DNA from 4 places in the Ochrobactrum vermis genome. Region 3 is predicted to be linked to each of the others. Evidence: predicted binding sites of a transcription regulator. Region 3 holds the regulator's gene; each other region holds the start of a gene.
What was found. Region 3 encodes PhoB, which activates phosphate uptake and scavenging genes when phosphate is short. Its sites were predicted from a motif close to TGTCATNNANCTGTCAT; they were not measured.
Positions count from the first base shown of each region.

Region 1: the regulator PhoB is predicted to act here: its motif matches at 2,926-2,942, upstream of CQZ93_RS07145 (UDP-2,3-diacylglucosamine diphosphatase).
Region 2: the regulator PhoB is predicted to act here: its motif matches at 3,385-3,401, upstream of CQZ93_RS01085 (LTA synthase family protein).
Region 4: the regulator PhoB is predicted to act here: its motif matches at 3,090-3,106, upstream of phnF (phosphonate metabolism transcriptional regulator PhnF).

Region 1 covers NZ_PCOC01000001.1:1,441,414-1,446,550, reverse strand. The annotation lists gene CQZ93_RS07160 (SDR family oxidoreductase) at 1-392, opposite strand, end outside; gene CQZ93_RS07155 (citrate synthase) at 539-1,693, opposite strand; gene CQZ93_RS07150 (citrate synthase/methylcitrate synthase) at 1,781-2,875, shown strand; gene CQZ93_RS07145 (UDP-2,3-diacylglucosamine diphosphatase) at 2,996-3,859, shown strand; gene CQZ93_RS07140 (glycosyltransferase family 4 protein) at 3,859-4,920, shown strand; gene dgcA (N-acetyl-D-Glu racemase DgcA) at 4,890-5,137, opposite strand, start outside.
Region 2 covers NZ_PCOC01000001.1:234,380-239,516, reverse strand. The annotation lists gene CQZ93_RS01095 (aldehyde dehydrogenase family protein) at 1-954, opposite strand, end outside; gene CQZ93_RS01090 (ABC transporter ATP-binding protein) at 1,448-3,253, shown strand; gene CQZ93_RS01085 (LTA synthase family protein) at 3,439-5,137, shown strand, end outside.
Region 3 covers NZ_PCOC01000001.1:2,776,857-2,781,993, forward strand. The annotation lists gene pstB (phosphate ABC transporter ATP-binding protein PstB) at 39-812, shown strand; gene phoU (phosphate signaling complex protein PhoU) at 878-1,600, shown strand; gene phoB (phosphate regulon transcriptional regulator PhoB) at 1,717-2,403, shown strand; gene CQZ93_RS13865 (cell wall hydrolase) at 3,060-4,007, shown strand; gene CQZ93_RS13870 (hypothetical protein) at 4,109-4,351, opposite strand; gene CQZ93_RS13875 (aminopeptidase) at 4,957-5,137, shown strand, end outside.
Region 4 covers NZ_PCOC01000001.1:1,319,591-1,324,727, forward strand. The annotation lists gene ssb (single-stranded DNA-binding protein) at 563-1,081, shown strand; gene arsC (arsenate reductase (glutaredoxin)) at 1,198-1,611, opposite strand; gene CQZ93_RS06610 (hypothetical protein) at 1,833-2,267, shown strand; gene phnF (phosphonate metabolism transcriptional regulator PhnF) at 2,315-3,088, opposite strand; gene phnG (phosphonate C-P lyase system protein PhnG) at 3,203-3,718, shown strand; gene phnH (phosphonate C-P lyase system protein PhnH) at 3,718-4,329, shown strand; gene CQZ93_RS06630 (carbon-phosphorus lyase complex subunit) at 4,333-5,137, shown strand, end outside.

The DNA of each region.
Region 1 (5,137 bases), 1.3 Mb from region 3:
CGACGTTCGACCATCCCATCGATCACGGCTTTAATCAGTTCTATGGGCGTAACCATATTTTGTGTCACACCTTGAAGGATTGCGTCGCGATCAAGAAGCCGAAAATCCTTGAAGGCCGGACCACCATTATTGTTTACGAGAATGTCCGGCGCAGGGCAGGCGGAAAGGAGTTTTGCCTGTCCTTCGACAGTAGATACGTCCGCAGCAACGGCTTCAACCTTGACGCCAAATGTCTTGCGAATTTTCTCCGCAGCTTCCGCGAGGATTTCTTCATTTCGCCCATTGAGAACTAAATCACACCCGGCTTCGGCGAGCGCCTCCGCGCAAGCCCGTCCAAGTCCCTTGCTGGAAGCGCACACTATTGCTTTTCGACCCTTCAGGCCCAAGTCCACGGCTCGATCCTCGCCTTTTGTTCAAGTTTTTAAGACATGCCACCAAGCAAGCGGTTCGATCAACCGGATTCTGGTTCACGGGTGCACATGTCCACCTTTTACGGGCAGAATATGCGATCCGTGCGAACAATATTTGGTGAACTTCTCTATTCAAGAGGCGGAGTGAATTCTGCCCTTGGGCGTATAAGAGACCCGTTATCTGCCTGTTCTAGCGCATGAGCAAGCCATCCCGTGATGCGTGCGAGCGCGAATAGAAACAGTGGCGCGTCCGGCGGGAGGTCATAAATTTCTGTAATAGCTGCAAGTGCGAAGTCGACATTCGGCTTTTCGCCGAGGATGTCCGCAGCGTTTTGTTCCAAGTCACGATACGGGGCAGGTAGCTCCAGATATTCCAGCAATGCGGAGGCGCGAATATCTCCTGTTTCGCGATAGAGCGGATGGCCAAAGAAATGGAATTGTGTGCCTTGCCTGAGCTGATTCTTGATTGCCGCTTCCGCCCCTATTTGTCGCGTCTGCGCAACAATAGCTGTTGCAGCCGTGGCAGCTCGTCCATGTCGTGGGCCGATCAATGTTGATAGTCCGGCAAGAACTGCCGCAGAGAGTGGGGCTCCTGTCGATGCGGCGACGCGCGTGGCGAATGCCGATGCATTCAGTTCATGGTCTGCGAGAAGCACCAGAACGCGCCGGATCACATCGCTGGCGTGCGGCTTTTGCCAGGCTGAAGCAATACGCTCGTGCATCGGCATATCGGATAAAGGAACACCAAGAACGGTATTGTGGAACAGTTGCAATAAACCGGAAGCTTCCCGTTGCAGGACTGCTGTGGAGCGTCCAGAGCTAGGCAAGTCGTTTGCAGCGCGAACGCCAAAAACAGTAAAAAGCCGCTCCAATGGCGGGGTAATGGTCTGGCAACTGTCCAGTTTCGCGTCGTTTTCGCCGCTGTTGATATTGTCAAAATCCATCTGCCACAGCAATGCAGCCACTTCTTCCAGTGTTGCCGTTTCGGACAATTCAGCAGCGTCACAGCCGCGATAGAGCAGGCGACCATCAATAATGGTCGAAATGCCTGAACGCATGATCGGTAGGCCCCAACGAATAGTGTCGGCGGCAACAACACTATCTCTCTTGCGACCGGGCCGCCTGCCAGCCAGACCATGGACGTCCTCCGATCTATAGAGGCTGCGTCTGGGATCGTTAGGCAATGGCTTGGAACGGATGCGGCCACGACTCACATTTGCGTAAAGAGTCTGCGGTTTTGTCTGAAGAACGGCAAGAGCCTCTTCCGCTGTAAGCCAATCCATTATTGTTCCCTACATTGATCGATTTCATCAAGATTGACGTCAACTATACTTGGATTCAATGTCGCAAGGCAAACAAGGAGAATTGTCATGAATAGCGGACTTGAAGATGTGATTGCTGCCGAAACCGTGTTGTCTGACGTCGATGGTCTTGCGGGCAGATTGGTCATTCGCGGTCGGTCGCTGGACGATCTGGTTCCGCAAAGCAGTGTTGAAGACGGGATCGAGCTATTATGGGACGGATTTTTTGACGATTTGCCTACGGGCGTCGAGCTTCAGAAAGCGCTTGGCGAAGCGCGCGTGCAGGTATTCCATCATACGGACGCTCTTGATGACACATTGATGGAGCTGCCGCCTATAGAAGCTCTTCGCGCACTGATGGCCCGCATTCCTGACGAGGACGATCTGGCTGCCGCCTTGCATTTGATGGCGGCACCGGCAGTCTTCACAACAGCCATTCTGCGTGGGCATAAGGGTCGTCGTCCTATTCGTCCTGACCCGACGCTGCCTCATAGCGCGGACATTCTGCGTATGATGAATGCAGGAATGCCTGATGAAGCGGAAGTTGCAGGGCTAAACACTTATCTCATGACGGTATCCGATCACGGATTGAATGCTTCGACCTTCGCCGCACGTGTCGTGGCATCGACTCGGGCCGGCTTGACCTCTTCTCTGCTCGCTGCGATCAGCGCGTTGAAAGGACCGTTGCACGGTGGTGCCCCTGGGCCGGTGCTCGATATGCTTGATGCAATTGGTAGACCTGACAACGCCGAACGGTGGCTTGAAGCAGCCGTTGCCGACGGGGAAAGACTGATGGGGTTCGGTCACCGGGTCTATCGCGTGCGTGACCCGCGCGCTGATGCTTTGAAAAGCGCCTTGAAGCGCATCGAAGCACTCAAGCATGAGCGAGGAGAACACCGGGTTGAGTTGGCAGAAGCGGTAGAAAAAGCTGCAATCGCGGTTCTCAAGCGCCATAAGCCCGATCGGTCTCTCGAAACCAATGTGGAATTCTATACCGCTCTATTGCTTGAACAATTAGGTTTTCCACGAGAGGCGTTCACCTGTGTTTTTGCTATGGGAAGAACCATGGGCTGGATAGCGCATTGCCGTGAACAGATGGCGACGAACAAGCTCATTCGTCCGCAATCACGTTATGTTGGCCCTAAAGTAGAGCTTGTCGCGTAAAGCGGATGCTGGAAGAGGCGCGGCACTCCTTTCCGCGCCTTCAAGCAAACCGTCATATCTCTGTGACATGAATCGGGTTTTCTGCGCTCAGATCAGGTTGCCATTGAAGGGGACAACCAAATGAGCACCGACGCTCCGCAGCCCAGAAAACTCCGAACCCTTTTCATTTCGGATGTGCATCTCGGTTCCAAGGCCGCACAGGCCGAGCTGCTTCTGGATTTTCTCCGTTATCATGAAGCCGAAACGATCTATCTTGTGGGCGATATTGTTGACGGCTGGCGTCTACGACGCAATTGGCATTGGCCTCAGGAACATAATGATGTGGTCCAGAAGCTGCTTCGTAAGAGCCGTAAGGGCGCCAACATCATCTACATCGCCGGTAATCACGATGAATTCCTACGGAATTTCCAAGGAACGCATTTCGGCGGCATCGAAGTGATGAATCGTGCAATTCATGAGACTGCGGACGGCCGCAAGTTTCTCGTTATTCACGGCGATCAGTTCGATGTAGTTGTGCGCAATGCCCGCTTCATCGCTTATCTAGGCGATTGGGCCTACGATACGGCGATTTGGATAAACACGGTCATGAGCCGTGTTCGTTCTCTTTTCGGTTTGCGCTACTGGTCATTTTCAGCCTGGGCGAAGTTCAGGGTCAAGAAGGCAGTCAATTTTATCGGTCAGTTCGAGAGTGTGGTTTCCGAGGAAGCGCAACGTATCGGGGTTAATGGTGTGATCTGCGGCCATATCCACCATGCCACGATTGAGAGTATGAACGGTGTGGAGTACATCAATACCGGCGACTGGGTGGAAAGCTGCACCGCTGTGATCGAACATTTCGACGGCCGTATGGAACTCGTCGAATGGACGGAGCGCCGTGATCGTCGCCCAACGACAGGACACGTAAACTCCGACAGCGAAGAGCATGACGAGGGCAGGGTAATTCAACTTCCGCGCCCTGTTCGCGAACTGGCGACTTTTCGCTGATGAAGAAAATCGTCATCGTCACCGACGCCTGGCATCCTCAAGTCAACGGCGTCGTACGCACGCTAACCAAATGCTGTGATATGATGATTGAACGCGGATACGACGTTAAGGTCATCTCGCCGCTCGACTATCGATCGATACCCTGTCCAACATACCCGGAAATCCGCCTGGCCTTGACGACGCCAAGCGCGCTTAAACGGCGCTTGACGACTATGCGGCCGGATTACGTGCATATCGCAACTGAAGGGCCGCTCGGTTTCATGGCGCGGCGCGCTTGCTTGAAATCGGGCTGGTCTTTCACAACAAGCTTTCACACGCGATTTCCAGAATATCTGGAAGAACGCTTTCCTATCCCGCCACGCTGGACCTATGCTTTCCTGCGGCGTTTCCATAATGCTGCTCAGCACACGCTGGTGCCGACCCAATCTATTCTGGATGATCTCAAAGAGCGTGGTTTTACACGGCTTGATCTCTGGACGCGGGGAGTGGACCGTGCGCTTTTTTATCCTCGGCCGGAAGTGATCGAGGACTTGGCACGACCAGTGTTCATTTGTGTGGGACGTGTCGCCACGGAAAAAAACCTGCCGGCATTTCTGGAACTTGACCTTCCCGGAACAAAACTGATCGTTGGAGATGGTCCCTCTCTCAATGATCTGCGAACGCGGTTTCCGGAAACGGTGTTCGTTGGGAAGCGGGAAGGTGAAGCGTTGGCAAAAACCTATGCCGCAGCAGACGTGTTTGTCTTTCCAAGTCGGACAGACACGTTCGGTCTCGTTTTGCTTGAAGCAATTGCTTCCGGACTGCCGGTCGCAGCCTATCCGGTGCCGGGGTCGCAGGATGTCGTTGGAGCGACCGGCGCAGGTGTTCTTTCTGAAGATCTCGGGGAGGCATGTCTGGCAGCTCTGGAAATGGAGCCGTTTGAACCAGCGCAAGTGCTGAAACAATTCACCTGGGATGCCTGCGCGGACATTTTCGAGGAGGCTCTCGCTCCGATCAACGGAACCGCAAGCGAGAGCTCTCAACGCGCGCGTCAGCCCCAGACAATCGCTTCTGGCGGATAAACCAGAGCACCTTCGTAGCGCAATCCAGGATCGCGATCATGGGCGAGGAGCAGCGGACCGTCGAGGTCGACTACATTGGCTTTCTGGGCAAGCAGAACCGCAGGCGCCATGCCGAGCGACGTGCCGACCATACAGCCGACCATGACCTGAAGGCCCAGTTCGATTGCCTTGTCCCGCATAACCAGACCTTCGGTTAGTCCACCCGCCTTATCGAGCT
Region 2 (5,137 bases), 2.5 Mb from region 3:
ATGCGTGCCCTGCTTCAGCGCATTGTCGACCACGACGCCCTTCAGCCTTTCGATGGCGGCGGCAACAAACTTGTCGTGGATGCCTTCCGTCACGATGATGCGCGAGGATGCGGTGCAACGCTGGCCGGTCGAGAAGAAGGACGAATTGACCACGGACTCGACCGCAACATCAAGATCGGCGTCGTCCAGAACGACGACCGGGTTCTTGCCGCCCATTTCAAGCTGGAAGCGGCGGTTATGTTCAATGGAGGCAGCCGCAACGCGCTTGCCCGTGCCCGTCGAGCCCGTGAAGGTGACGGCCTGAACATCGGCACTGTCCAGAATGGTTTGGCCGACCACAGAACCCTTACCCATAACAAGGTTGAGAACACCCTTCGGCAATCCGGCGCGATGCAGGATATCGACAATCGCCCAGGAACAGCCAGGCACCAGATCGGCCGGCTTGAAGACGATGGTATTGCCGTAGCACAGCGCCGGAGCGATTTTCCAGGCCGGAATAGCAATTGGGAAATTCCATGGCGTAATGATGCCGACGACGCCGACCGGTTCGCGGGTGATCTCGACACCGATACCCGGACGTGCAGACGGCAGAACTTCACCAGCCAAACGCAAGGCTTCGCCCGCGAAGAAATCGAAAATCTGGCTGGCGCGGATGGTTTCACCGATGCCCTCAGCTAGCGTCTTGCCCTCTTCGCGCGACAGGAGACGGCCAAGCTCGTCCTTGCGCGCCAGAATCTCGTCTGCTGTCTTACGCAGGATCGCGTGGCGCTCCATAATCCCGGAACGGGACCAGGCCGGGAAAGCGCCCTTCGCAGCAGCGATGGCTGTCTTGGTGTCTTCGGCAGTTGCCCGTGCATAGGTTCCCACAACATCATTGGTGTCGGACGGGTTGATGTTGGCAGTGCCGTCACCGCCAACCCACTCGCCAGCGATCAGATTTTGATGAATTGTCATGAACTCTCCCTGTGCGCCGCACGGCTCTGATATATCTCAAAATGACCCATCACCCATCAGCCGTTGAATTGCAAGGCCGGAGCCGCCTTGTAACGAAAAAAGTGAAAATGCGAGCTCGGCACAAGTCTGAAAGACTGCATCGGCATGGCTCAGAACAAGGCTTGCAAATTTGTCACAGTCAAATGAGCGGATAGAAAAGTCTTCATTTTTTGCCTTGGCAAAATTTTATGCTCATTTATTGTGCACGCATCTGCAACACTGGCAAGAGGTATGAGATGCGTGTCTATTACCCATTCCCGATGGTGCCCAGTGTTTGCGCGGGCGCTTCCAAGCTTTAAGTCTTTGGCCCGCATTGCAGGCTAAGGCCTGAACGCCCTCCCTAAGAGGGCGCATTCAAAAAAACTTCCAAATTTGCCGCAGCCATCACTGGCTGCTTGTTTTGTCTTCTTTAAAGGAACCAGAATCCGTTTCAACGCGGCCTGGTATTATAGATATGACTCGGTTTCGTATAGATTTCCGGGGACCTGCCTTCCGCAACGTCCTCGGCTACACATTCGGCCATTGGCGAAGTCAACCTCTGCGGCTGGCGCTGATGATAATCGGCATGCTGCTTGCAACAGCCGCAGATGTTCTGACGCCACTCTATTCAGGGCGGTTGGTCGATGCGCTTTCATTGGGCAATGATGCAGCGTGGGATGCAGCCATTCACGCGTTGATCGTCCTGCTTGCGCTGGGTGCGCTGGCACTGATCACGCGTCAGCTGACCTTCTATGTCATTACTGACTTCACATTGAAGATCATGAGCGACATGGCGGCCAGCTCGTTCCACAAGCTGCAACGCTTTTCGACCGACTGGCATGCGAATGCCTTTGCCGGATCGACGGTGCGTAAGGTCTCGCGCGCCATGTGGGCGCTCGATCTGCTCAACGATACGCTGATCGTAGCGCTGCTGCCGTCGATCCTTATGCTGCTCGGCTCGGTAGCACTTCTGTCGTGGTACTGGCCGGTGATGGGTCTTCTTGTTGCGATCGGCTCAGTGCTTTTCATCGTCTGTACGATTGTGATTTCGCTTGGCTTTGTCGCTCCTGCGGCAACGCTTGCCAATAGCTGGGACACACGTATGGGCGGCGCTCTGGCCGACGCTATTTCGTGCAACGCCGTTGTCAAGGCATTCGGTGCGGAAGGTCGTGAAGATGGGCGTCTTGCAAAGGTCGTCACCAAGTGGCGCGGTCGTACACGCCGCACGTGGCTGATCGGCACGCTGAACGGCTTCATTCAGGGTGTAAACCTGCTGGTGATGCGCGGTGTGGTCATTGCCTTTGCGCTCTATCTCTGGAGCCAGGGCAAGGCAACGGCGGGCGATATCACCTTCGTTCTGACGGCCTTCTTCATGTTGCAGGGCTATCTGCGCGATGTGGGTATGCATATCCGTAACCTGCAACGTTCGGTCAACGATATGGAAGAACTGGTTCAGATCGAGGCCGAGCCTTACGGCATTGCCGACAAGCCGGGTGCGGGCGCGATCAAGATCGGAAATGGCGAGATCACGTTTGATAACGTCACCTTCCATTACGGCAATCATGATGCAGCTCTCTATCGCGACTTCTCGGTCAAGATTGAAGCTGGCGAACGGGTTGGTCTGGTTGGTCATTCGGGCTCGGGCAAGACGACATTCGTCAAGCTCATCCAGCGTCTTTACGACGTGAGTGGTGGTGCCATCAAAATCGACGGACAGAACATTGCCGAAGTCACACAGGCTTCGCTTCGTTCGCAGATTGCTATCGTGCAGCAGGAGCCGATCCTGTTCCACCGGACACTGGCCGAAAACATCGCCTATGCCCGCCCCGGCGCGACACAGGCGGAGATCGAAGAAGCTGCAAAGCTTGCAAGTGCGCATGACTTCATCATGCGTCTGCCTAAGGGCTACGCGACGCTTGTCGGTGAACGTGGTGTGAAGCTTTCGGGCGGTGAACGTCAGCGTGTGGCTATTGCCCGTGCGTTTCTGGCAGATGCACCGATCCTTATTCTGGATGAGGCGACATCGAGCCTTGATTCAGAATCGGAAGTGCTGATCCAGCAGGCAATGGAACGGCTGATGATCGGTCGTACAACGCTTGTCATTGCACACCGGCTTTCGACTGTCCGTGCGCTTGACCGGTTGCTGGTTTTCGACAAGGGCAAGATCCTTGAGGAAGGCGACCACGACGCGCTAATTCGCAGGCCGGGCGGCATCTATCGCCGGCTGTTCGAGCGTCAGGCGCTGGAACTGACCAAAGGACTGGAAGACGTCATTTCGTAATCCGATCCGCTATCTTACCATGGACAGGGCCGCGATCTTTCCGGCCCTGTTTTCATTTTATATTCTCCATTCATCATTCATTCAGATCACGGTGCGTATCACTCGCGGCCCAAGCGTTGCTTGACATTTCCATGACGGAAATGTGACAGGATTTTTGTAGAAGTTCGGGAATTGGTGAGTAGAATATGCCGGGTGTGATGGAAAATACCGCTACGCGTCGCTGGATCGATGCCGCGATTTTCGGGCCTACCCGTGTTGCGTGGCCCCTGCGTCTTGCCGCAATCGCGCTTGCGTCCATCGTGCTCTCGACCTTGCTCGTTTTCTCCATCGAATGGATTGTGCGCGGCTCGTTCACTGACACGATGCAGTTCTTCCGCACGCCGCATAAGCCCGCATGGACGACCGTTGCACTCTTCGTCGTGGTGCTGACAGCAAGCGACGCCATTTTCGGGCGAATTCATTATGGCTTTTTTGTTATCGGTCCGCTGGCGCTGATCGCCGCCGCAACAGCACGGGAAAAAAGCCTCTATCTTGGCGATCCGCTTTATCCGAGCGATTTTCTCTATGCCCGCCAGATTGTCGACCTTCTACCGCTGCTCGTACGTGACCGGCCATGGAGTGCCTTGGGCATAGCGCTGCTTCTCATCGCCTCCGCAGCATTAATGATCACCGTCACGCTGTATTGGTGGAGACGCTTCGATCCGATCCCGAGAAAAGGACGGATGTTGCGTCTCGCCTTCGCGCTACCGCTGCTTGCCTGGTTCGCGGTGATTTCAGACTATGCCAGGTTTTCGCTTGCACGCGACCGCCTGCGCATTCTGCCGATCATGTGGGACCAGAAGGAAAATTACGCGCATAACGGCTTTACCATGGCTTTCATCCTGAATGTGCCAATGGCCACTGTCTTCGCCCCTGAAGGCTATTCGCCGGAAGCGATTGCCGCCATTGAGCCGCCTGCGCAGCTAATCCCTGCTGCCTTCGACACCAGCAAGCCTGACGTCATTATGGTAATGAGCGAATCTTTTTGGGATCCGACACGCCTTCCGGGTGTGGCTTTCAGCGCAGACCCGATCCCGACAGTCCGTGCCGAACAATCCGGACATGTCTTCTCGCCGGAATTTGGCGGCATGACCGCCAATGTCGAGTTCGAGGCCCTGACCGGTTTTTCCAAAGCATTCCTACCCTCCGGCAGCATCCCCTATCAGCAATATATTCGCCGTCCGCTTCCCTCGCTTGCAAGCTTTTTCAAGGATCAGGGCTACGCGACGCGTGCCATCCATCCCTACCGCCAATGGTTCTGGAATCGTGGTCCCGTCTATGAAAACATGGGCTTCGACCGGTTCATGTCAGAAGAAAACATGCCTCCGCTGGAAAAACGCGGCTCATTGGCCTCCGACGCGGCATTGACCGATGAAATCATCCGCGAGGCAGATTCCACGGACGCGCCATTCTTCTTCTTCGCGGTTTCCCTTCAGGGGCATGGCCCTTACGAAACCAATCGCTACCCGGATTCCAAACTAGAGGTCCAGGCCGACACCAGTGAGCATACGCGCCAGTCGATCCGCTCCTATTCACAAGGCGCCATGGATGCTGATGCAAGCCTTGCACGGTTGATGGATTGGGCGTCCAAGCGCGAACGCGAAACCATTCTGGTGTTCTTCGGCGATCATCTGCCACCACTCGGTCCTGTCTATGTGGAGACCGGATTTATGGCAAACCGGGTTGCAAGTCGCACGGCCCCTGCCGCTGATCTGATGTTGCAGCATGAAACGCCACTTGTCCTCTGGTCAAACAAGCGTGGCGCCGAGCAGGGAACCGGTACGATCAGCCCCGCCTTCCTGCCATTGCACATTCTGGACATGGCCGGGATGCAGCATCCCTATT
Region 3 (5,137 bases):
TGACCGAACGATCTCTCGAGAAAGCCGTAGGAGAAAAAATGAACGCCAACGCCAATTCCATAAAGATGCGCGGCGACAAGGTCTGCGTATTTTATGGTGAGAAGCAGGCGCTGTTCGACGTCGATCTGGAAATCCAGGAAAAGATGGTCACGGCGCTGATCGGCCCTTCGGGCTGCGGCAAGTCCACCTTCCTGCGTTCGCTCAATCGCATGAACGATACGATCGAAGGCTGCAAGGTCGGCGGCAAGATCACGCTCGACAATGAGGACATCTACGATCCGAAGATCGATGTCGTCGAGCTGCGCGCCCGCGTTGGCATGGTGTTCCAGAAGCCGAATCCGTTTCCGAAGTCGATTTATGAAAATGTCGCTTACGGCCCGCGCATTCATGGTCTCGCCCGTACCAAGGCCGATCTGGAGGAAATCGTCGTGACGAGCCTGCAGAAGGCGAGCTTGTTCGAGGAAGTGAAGGACCGTCTGCACGATGCTGGCACCGGCCTTTCCGGTGGCCAGCAGCAGCGCCTCTGCATTGCGCGCGCGATTGCGGTGAGCCCGGAAGTCATTTTGATGGATGAACCGTGCTCGGCGCTCGATCCGATTGCTACCGCCAAGGTGGAGGAGCTGATCGACGAGCTGCGCCAGAACTATACGATCGTGATCGTCACCCACTCCATGCAGCAGGCTGCCCGCGTTTCGCAGCGCACCGCCATGTTCCATCTTGGCAATCTGGTCGAAGTGGGCGACACGGAAACCATGTTCACCGCGCCGACCGAAAAGCGCACGCAGGACTACATCACCGGACGCTTCGGCTAATCCGGAACTGCGCTCAAACAGATAGACAGTGCGGCTTCCCCGCAATTTATATTACGAGGTCTACTATGCCGTCTCAGCATACCGTTCGCTCCTACGATGAGGAATTGAAGTTTCTCACCCATAAGATCGCCGAAATGGGCGGACATGCGGAACGTATGGTCGAGCAGTCGGTCGCCGCTATCGTCAATGCGGACAATGCGCTCGCACAACGCGTTATCTCCGACGATCTGATCCTCGATGCCAGTGAGCGCGAGATCGACGACAAGGCTGTGATGATCATTGCCAAGCGCCAGCCCATGGCTGTGGACTTGCGTGAAATCATCGGCTCGATCCGCATCTCTGCCGATCTGGAGCGTGTCGGCGATCTGGGCAAGAACATTGCCAAGCGCGTTGCCGCCGTTTCGGAATCGCGTCAGCCGGTAAAGCTATATCGCGGCCTTGAAACCCTGGCCGAACTGGCGCTGACCCAGCTCAAGGATGTGCTCGACGCCTATGCGTCGCGCTCGGTGCAGCAGATCAATGTCGTTCGCGATCGCGATGACGAGATCGACGCCATGTACACGTCGCTGTTCCGCGAACTGCTGACTTATATGATGGAAGATCCGCGCAATATCTCCGCCTGCACGCATCTTCTGTTCTGCGCGAAGAATATCGAGCGCATCGGCGATCACGCGACCAATATCGCGGAGACTGTCTATTACATCGTGACCGGCCTGCAAATGCCGGCCGAACGACCCAAGGAAGACCTGAGCCACGGCATTGTCGTGGATGAGGCGCGTAAACCCTGAACTACAGCCGACCGAACTTCGGTCCGGCGGTTGAGAATGAGTGAATAGCGCGGCGGCACGCGGTCGATTGGGGGATTGTATCTAGCGCCCGCCGAAATTGGATAGGGAAATACTGGATGTCACAGGCACCCAAAATCGCTGTGGTGGAAGACGAAGAGGCGCTGAGCGTCCTGCTTCGCTACAATCTCGAAGCAGAGGGCTATCAGGTCGATACGATGCTGCGCGGCGACGAGGCCGAAATCGCCTTGCGCGAGAACGTGCCGGATCTGCTCATTCTGGACTGGATGCTGCCAGGCGTGTCAGGCATCGAGCTTTGCCGCCGTCTGCGTCAATGGCCTGAAACGGAGCGCCTGCCGATTATCATGCTGACGGCGCGTGGCGAGGAAAGCGAACGCGTTCGCGGCTTGAGCGTCGGCGCAGACGATTATGTCGTGAAGCCATTTTCGACGCCGGAACTTCTGGCGCGCGTCAAGGCCATGCTGCGCCGGTCCAATCCAAGCATTCTTTCTCACGTGCTGAAAGTGGGTGATCTCGTTCTCGACCGCCAGCAGCATCGTGTCTATCGCAAGGAAAAGGAAGTTCGCCTTGGACCGACGGAATTCCGCCTGCTCGAATATTTCATGATGTCGCCCGGTCGTGTTTTCTCGCGAAGCCAGCTTCTCGATGGGGTCTGGGGACCGGATATCTATGTGGATGATCGCACGGTGGACGTCCATGTCGGACGGTTGCGCAAGGCGATCAATGTCGGTCGCGCGCTTGATCTGATCCGCACCGTCCGCGGCGCCGGTTATTCTTTCGGCTGATCGACGCAGTCGTCTACGATTTCAGGAATTGAACTTATCCGGTCCGCCACGGCTCTCGTGGTGGGCCGTTTTTGCTTGCGGCGGAGCTTTGTGAAGCGCAGGTCGGTGTCATCCGATTCGCATCGGGACGGTCGAAACAGGCGTTGAAAGCCCGGTCTCACGCGATGTTACAAGCCTGTTTCCAAAGTTGACATGGTGCAGCGGAACCTCTCTCAAAACAGAAATTCCGCAGATCATTTGAAGCACCATGAATGTGCTTGCAAAAAATGCGCAAGCAAAAGCGAATTAAGGCAGCGATATGGCGTGTATTGCGAGACTTTGAATCTCATTAAATCAATATCTTATCTGAATTGATAGATACTGTTAAGAAATTGTTAATATATTTAAAGGGCTTGTAGGCATATTCGCACTCTCGATTCGGAATTGTTTTCGGACGTTTCAGCCGTCCTCAGCATTGTTGGGATTTGACCCTTCGCCTTTTTTTGGCCTAAAAATTCCAAAACCTTGAATTCGATTGAGCGACAGTAGGGCGTGTGATTTTGATCTTCGTCCTCTTTGACTTGCACCGCAGTCAGACGTTCGAGCGCATCGTTCCAGATGTGTTTGCCCGAATGGATGACTGGATCAGTTAAGGGTCCTAACATGAGACTGAGCCATTGACGCGCGCCGCGAAGTGGAAATTGCCCGTTCTTATCGGGCTAGTGGTTGCGCCTTTCGTGGTGACCGGTTGCACGACGACTGGAACCTCGGGAAAAGCCAATTCGGAAAAGACGGCGGCAAGCCACGTCAAGACCGTCAATGGCGTGAAGACCTATACCTACACCGCACGGGACAAGAATTGTCTTGAGCGTGCGATGTTCTTCGAATCCAACCGTTCGAGCTCCGATGGCCTTCTGGCTGTCGGCACGGTCGTCATGAATCGTCTCGCATCGGGCCGTTATCCGGATACGATTTGTGGTGTGGTCGGTCAGAAGAACCAGTTTGCACCTGGTGTTCTTTCACGCCAGATGAATTCCAAAGCGCTGCCGGACGTCCAGGCCGCCGCAGCCGCAGTCCTCAAAGGGGAACGGCATCCAAAGTTGAAGAATGCCATGTTCTTCCACACGGCTGGCCTGAAATTTCCCTATAACAACATGCATTATGTGCTCGTCGCGGGTGGCAATTCCTTCTACGAGAAGCGCAATCGCGACGGTTCGCTGCAAAGCCCGGTTCCGCAGGATCCATACAATCTCGCTCTGGCCTATTCACCGCAATCACCTTCTGTTCCGCAAGATGCATCCTATGACGTGACCTTGCCGCAGACAGGACCGGTTCCGGGAACGGAACCAACCGTTCAGGTGGCGCTTGCGGAAGCTGTAAAGGCTCAAAGCGTGGAACAGAATGTCGGTGCTGGCCCGCAGGCTCGCGGCGACCGTCTGGCGCGTCATCGCGGTGTTGCAGCGCCTCAACAGGAACAGCCTGTGCAGATGGCCTCCTACCAGTCGCAATTCGATACGACTGCCCCGCAGGCGGCATCGCTCGGCTATGCGCCTGCAAGCCAGAAGCAGGTTGACGCCATCGGCGCGCTCCTTCTGTCCCAGGACCGCCCGGAAGCACCGCTCTAAGAAGCGTGTTTATAATCGGACAAACTGAAACGCCGGTCTGATTTCATTCAGATCGGCGTTTTGGTTTCATGGGTGACCGCTGTCCCTTTCCGGAGAAGCTTTCAGGGCCGGTAGATCACCATCGGTGCGTCGTAGAAATCGACCTGGTTCTGCCAGGCGCGCCGGTCGGCTCTGCGATCGAGGTCCAATCGCATGAGACAATTGGCGAAAGCGTCGGTCTTGGCCTTGAAGCCATAGCTGCGGCAGGTCTGCTCGTCGGCGGCGCGGCGTTGCTCGGGCGTCATGGTAACGCAGCCCGCAAGTAGGCTGGTTATGCAAAGTAGGATAAGCACTTTCCGGTTCATCGCCGTTACTTTCCTCGTGGCGCTCACCGCATCGTTATCGTGCGTGGTGCGATGAAATTATACGAGCGTATCCCGATAAGTGCGAAGCATCTTTCGGGAAAAAGCGCTAAAAAAATGGGTCGAGCATTTCCAATGGTTCAATCCAGACAGGAAATGCTCTAGGCGCTAGAGCAACGTCAGCGATTTCGGTAATCTAATCACGTGGAATCGAATCTTCCCGCTTTGTCAAAACCATGGATAGGGAAGAGGCAGACCTTCCTCGACATCTCGGTCATTCTGCCAGAGACGCTTGTCGATATCGCGTTGGAGATCCCGCTGTCCGAGGCATTTTTTGAAAGCTGTCGTCTTCGGTTTATATCCCGCAGTATGGCAGAAATTCTGATCCATAGTGCGAAGTTGCGCGACGGTCTGAGTCGAGCATCCGGTAATTGCAGAAAAGGAAAATAAAATAAAATAAGAAATATTCTGGTGTTCATAATCACTCCAAAGAAAAATGCACTTCTATGTATATTTGAAGGTGTTTACATTGTAATCACCAGTTTTTAATACCAATTAATTTCAGTTTGTTCACCCAAGAAGGCTAACATATGGAGATTCGTCAATACATGGGCAACAATTCATTCGTGAATGCCATTCATCCGGTGAAACTTGAACGTCTGGCGGAAGTCGCTGTTCGCGTTGGCCTGCAATTGCGCGAGGGGCAAGATCTCGTCATCACCGCACCGGTCGTCGCGCTGCCGCTGGTTCGGCTGATTGCCAAGCATGCCTACAAGGCCGGGGCTGGAC
Region 4 (5,137 bases), 1.5 Mb from region 3:
TGAAAGTGTGATTGCCGACAATTTGAATTTGCGCGGAATGCAAATGGCCGTGCGCCTTTGTGATCCGAAAAGACCTGCCGACGAATTAATGTCGACACATGAGCATTGCTCAAACCCCAAGCCCTGCGCGCCAAAGATACAGTGAGCGGCAGGGCTTTTTCTTGGAAGCTGATCCGGTTGCGCGGCGCGGACGTTTTGGCTCCATAAGGATGGCCGGTGAGGCTGTTTTGAAATTAAGGCAGATGCCGTTTTGGGCTCTGAAATAAGGCAAAGTGCATCTTCATCGCGATAAACGATGTAAAAACCCGTCAAAAATTGTGGCGAACGCACGACTTTTTTACGTCGAAAGGTTGCATTTTGAACAAAACAAGAACATAAACTCTGTGGACATTGACAAATTCACCGCGCTGGATTGAGCGCGCATCAAGTCAGTCCTGTAAGGTGAACATATGAGTTTCTGGTGATGGCGCATCGTTGCGCCTGATCTTTCATTTGGAAAGTACCTCTTGTCCGTGCAGGGACGTGCGGAGAGTGTGCATGCGAGACCCGGAGTAGTTTTTCGATGGCTGGTAGCGTCAACAAAGTCATTCTGGTCGGCAATCTTGGTGCCGATCCGGAAATTCGTCGTCTGAATTCGGGCGATGTGGTCGCCAATCTGCGCATTGCAACGTCGGAAAGCTGGCGCGACCGTCAGAGCGGCGAACGCAAGGATCGCACCGAATGGCACAGCGTCGTCATTTTCAATGAGAACCTTGCCAAGGTTGCGGAACAATATCTGAAGAAGGGCGCCAAGGTTTATATCGAAGGCGCGCTCCAGACCCGCAAATGGCAGGATCAGAACGGAAACGACCGCTATTCGACGGAAGTTGTGCTGCAAAAGTTCCGTGGTGAACTGCAGATGCTAGACAGCCGTGGTGAAGGTGGCGGCGAAGGCCGCTCGTTTGGCGGTGGCGGCGGCAATCGCAACCAAATGTCGGATTATTCCGGCGGCGGCGGTGATTTTGGTTCGTCCGGCCCGTCTTCGGGTGGTGGCAGCGGTGGTGGCTTCTCACGCGATCTGGACGACGAAATTCCGTTCTGATAGTAAACATCATCCAGTTTATAAGTGAAATGCGATAAGGCGCTGTTTTACAGCGCCTTTTCTGTTTCTCTCATGCTTCTAAAGCACGGTGTCGGCTTGCGATTTCGTAATCCCTGTCAGCGCGACTTTTCTTCGAATGTAATCTGCTCGCCGTCTTCTTTGGTGAACGAAGCAAGAGGGTTTTCCAGAAGAGCCAGAACCAGTTCGGAGGGGCGGCACAGCCTGGTGCCACGCGGCGTTTCGACGATGGGCCGGTTGATCAGAATCGGATGAGCCATCATGAAGTCGATCAGCTCGTCGTCGGTCCATTTCAGATCGGACAGGCCGAGTTCGACATAGGGTGTGCCTTTCTCACGCAGCAATTCACGCGGCGTAAGGCTCATGGCCGTCAGCAGTCCGACCAGACGCTCCCGCGTGGGCGGATTCTGCACATATTCGACAATGACGGGTTCTTCGCCACTGGCGCGGATCATCGCCAGCGTATTGCGCGAGGTGCCGCATTTCGGGTTGTGGAAAATAGTGACGGCCATCAGAGTTTTCCTGTCTGGGTTGGCGACTTCTGAACGATACCCTGTTCGTACCAGCGTCTGGAGCGGTTCACCATCCAGACACCGAAAAGATAACCAACGGGTTCGGCGCAAGGAGAAAAAGCAGAGCCCCAAAGATCTTGCCCCGGCTCGACTTTCGGTTGCGACTCGGTCTTTGGTTCGCATCTAATTCTTGTGTATTTACAAAAGCTTTGGTGGGGAAAATGCGGGGAATAATTGTTGTCAGCGCATTGCTGGCGGTGGCTGGCTGCACAAAGAAAGAGCCGTGCTGCCAAATCAAGATTACGCCTCCAACCGAGATGTCCAAGGCTTTCGCTCACGAAAACTGGGACATAGGCTATTCGAAATCTGATATTAAACGCTGTTTCGGCGATGGCGTTATCAACGTGAACGGCAGCAGAATCCATATCGTGGAAGACACCAGAAAAGCGGGTGCTGGCCGCTATTGTCATACGGCATTTTCAATCCCGACCGTTAAAAATCCCAATAGATACGTAATGACGCCGTTCTCATACGAAAACTGGGATGCCGATGCCTGCCAGCTGAAGGCAATGTATTGTCTGCGTCCGGCATCGGCAGAGAAGCTTGCAAAGAGGTTTGGCCTGACGATTGATAAAACTCCTGTTTATAGGGAATGACCGATATCGACCGCCAGAAAAACCTTAGCCGCAATGTGTAGGATGGCTCAAATCACGCCGTTCATCTGAGGGTCGCCGGGGTAGGTCTCGATTGAGAATTCCATATTGTCGGCTGAAAACCGTGTCAGCGAATACTGGATTGGCGCTCCGTCGGTATTCACATTGATCGCCTTGGCCGTCAGCACGATGGCGCCGGGCGAAAGTTTCAAATGTTTCAGATCGTCAGAATCCGCATGGCGGGCGGATATGACCGTGGATTTACGAAAGTAATCCACAATGCCTGCTTTTTTGAAAGCGGCAGTGATTGAACCGCTTTCCGCATAGTCCGTCGCTATTTCAGGAAATTTTTCGGCACTGATCCAGAGTGTTGCACGCGATACCGGGCGCCCATCGGCACTGTGCAAGGTTTCCAGCCGTGTCACGGGTGAACCGGGCTCGATCTCGAGCGCCTCGGCTATATCCGGTGAGGCTGGCGCTATGTCGGACGCGAGTAGACTTCCCTTCATATCGCTTACCTGCGAAGCCAGCGATTGCGAAATACGGGTGCGGCGCCCGATCCGGTAGGTGAGGCGTTTTGCATTGGCGACAAAGGTGCCGCGCCCTTGTTCTGCCCGTAGCACACCTTCCTGTGTCAGAGCTGCAATGGCGCTGCGCACTGTGTGACGATTGACGCCAAATCGTTCTGCCAGGTCCATCTCGGCTGGCATCCGCGCCCCGGACTGAAGCTTCCCGGCCATGATGTCGCCGCGTATCTCGTCGGCAATCTGCCGCCAGATGGCTACACCGCTGTTTCTCTCAATTCGCCTGTTCTTCGTCATCAACTGTCATCGTCCTGTCATTGGCAGGGTGTATCCATTCTGGTATTGTATAGTTGTCTATATAACTAGACAATCTAAGTAATCAAGTCAACAAGATTGGATAGGGCGGATAAGCTCATGCAGACGACGCGGCATAGCACGGGTGGAAGTGGAGTGGGCTCCACGACTGGAAACAGAACAGCGCCGGATGCGACGCAGAGTGCACGTCAGGCCAGTATGGCGCTTCTCGCTCGCGCAAGCGGCGAAGAATTGAAAACGTTCTGGCAGAACTGGGCGGACAAGCCTGAATTTGAAGTTTTGCGTGGTCCGGAAACCGGGCTGGTCATGATGCGTGGCCGTATTGGCGGCGGTGGTGCCCCGTTCAATGTTGGCGAGGCAACAGTCACCCGCGCAACCGTTCGTCTGGCGAACGGTTCGGTTGGGCATTCCTATACACTGGGACGTGATCAGGAAAAGGCGAAGCTGGCTGCATTGTTTGATGCTCTCTGGCTCGATGAAGCCACCCGCGATGCGATCGAAAACAACGTGCTCAACGCATTGCGTGGTCGTGTCGATACTGCGGATGCAAAACGGCGCGGCGAAGCTGCTGCCACGAAGGTCGATTTCTTCACTATGGTTCGAGGAGACAACTGATGCTCCATTCTTCTTCTGCATTTGAAGGCGGACTGGCTGACCCAGTCAATGAAGCGCAGTCGGCGTTTCATGCAGTCATGCACGCAATGGCCAATCCTGGTCGTATCCATTCGCTGCCTAGTGCGGCTGCGCCATCAAAGCCGCTCACGCCTGAGCTTGGCCTGATTGCAGCAACGCTTCTTGATCACGACGCAAGCGTCTGGGTCGATGCTGAAATTGCAGCCAATCAGGACGCAACGGCCTGGCTGAAATTCCATACCGGCGCGCCAATCGTCGGCGATCAATCGAAAGCGCAATTCGCACTTGTAACGGATGCGCAATCGTTGCCAGCACTTTCTTCCTTCGCGCAGGGAGATCCTGAATTTCCGGATCGTTCGACGACTGTTGTTCTGGCGGTTTCTAAGCTCAACAGCGGGCAAGGTTTCAGTCTCAAAGGCCCGGGCATCAAGGATGAAACTGTGCTGACCGTTGAGGGTTTGCCGCAGGATTTTGCTGCGCAATGGCGCGAAAATGGCGCGTTGTTTCCGTTGGGTGTCGATCTGGTACTTGTCGCTGACGGCAAAGTCGCAGCGCTTCCCCGGACCACTCGCGTAGAGAATTTGGAGGGCTGATCCATGTATGTTGCTGTAAAGGGCGGTGAAACCGCCATCCGCAATGCCCACCGTCTGCTTGATGATCGCCGTCGCGGCGACCGCTCGGTTCCAGCGTTGCGTCTTGACCAGATTGCCGAACAGCTTGGTCTCGCCGTTGATCGCGTCATGGCCGAAGGTTCGCTTTATGACCGCGAACTCGCAGCCCTTGCCGTGCGCCAGTCGCGTGGCGATCTGATTGAGGCAATCTTTCTGGTTCGCGCCTACCGCACAACCTTGCCGCGTTTTGGCTATTCGCTGCCACTTGAGACCGCGAATATGCTGATCGAACGTCGCATTTCAGCCACCTATAAAGATCTGCCCGGCGGGCAGCTGCTGGGGCCGACATTTGACTACACGCATCGCCTGCTTGATCCAGAACTGGCTGGTGATGTCAGTGTTCCCGAGCCGGAAGTGCGTGCGACTGAGCCTGAAGAGACGCCACGCGTGACCGATATTCTCGGTGTCAACGGCATGATCGAAGAAGATGGTGCAATGCCGGAAGGGCATGAGCCGGGCGATCTTACCCGCGAACCGTGGACGTTCCCGATGCCGCGCGATCTGCGCTTGCAGGCTTTGGCGCGGGGTGACGAAGGCTTCCTACTAGCGCTGGGTTATTCCACGCAACGCGGTTATGGCAACACGCATCCCTTTGTCGGTGAAATCCGCATTGGTGAGGTGGAGGTTGAGTTCGATGTGCCTGAGCTTGGCTTTGCCGTTTCGCTTGGCCGCGTTCAGCTGACCGAATGCCAGATGGTGAGCCAGTTCAATGGTTCAGCCAAACAGGCAC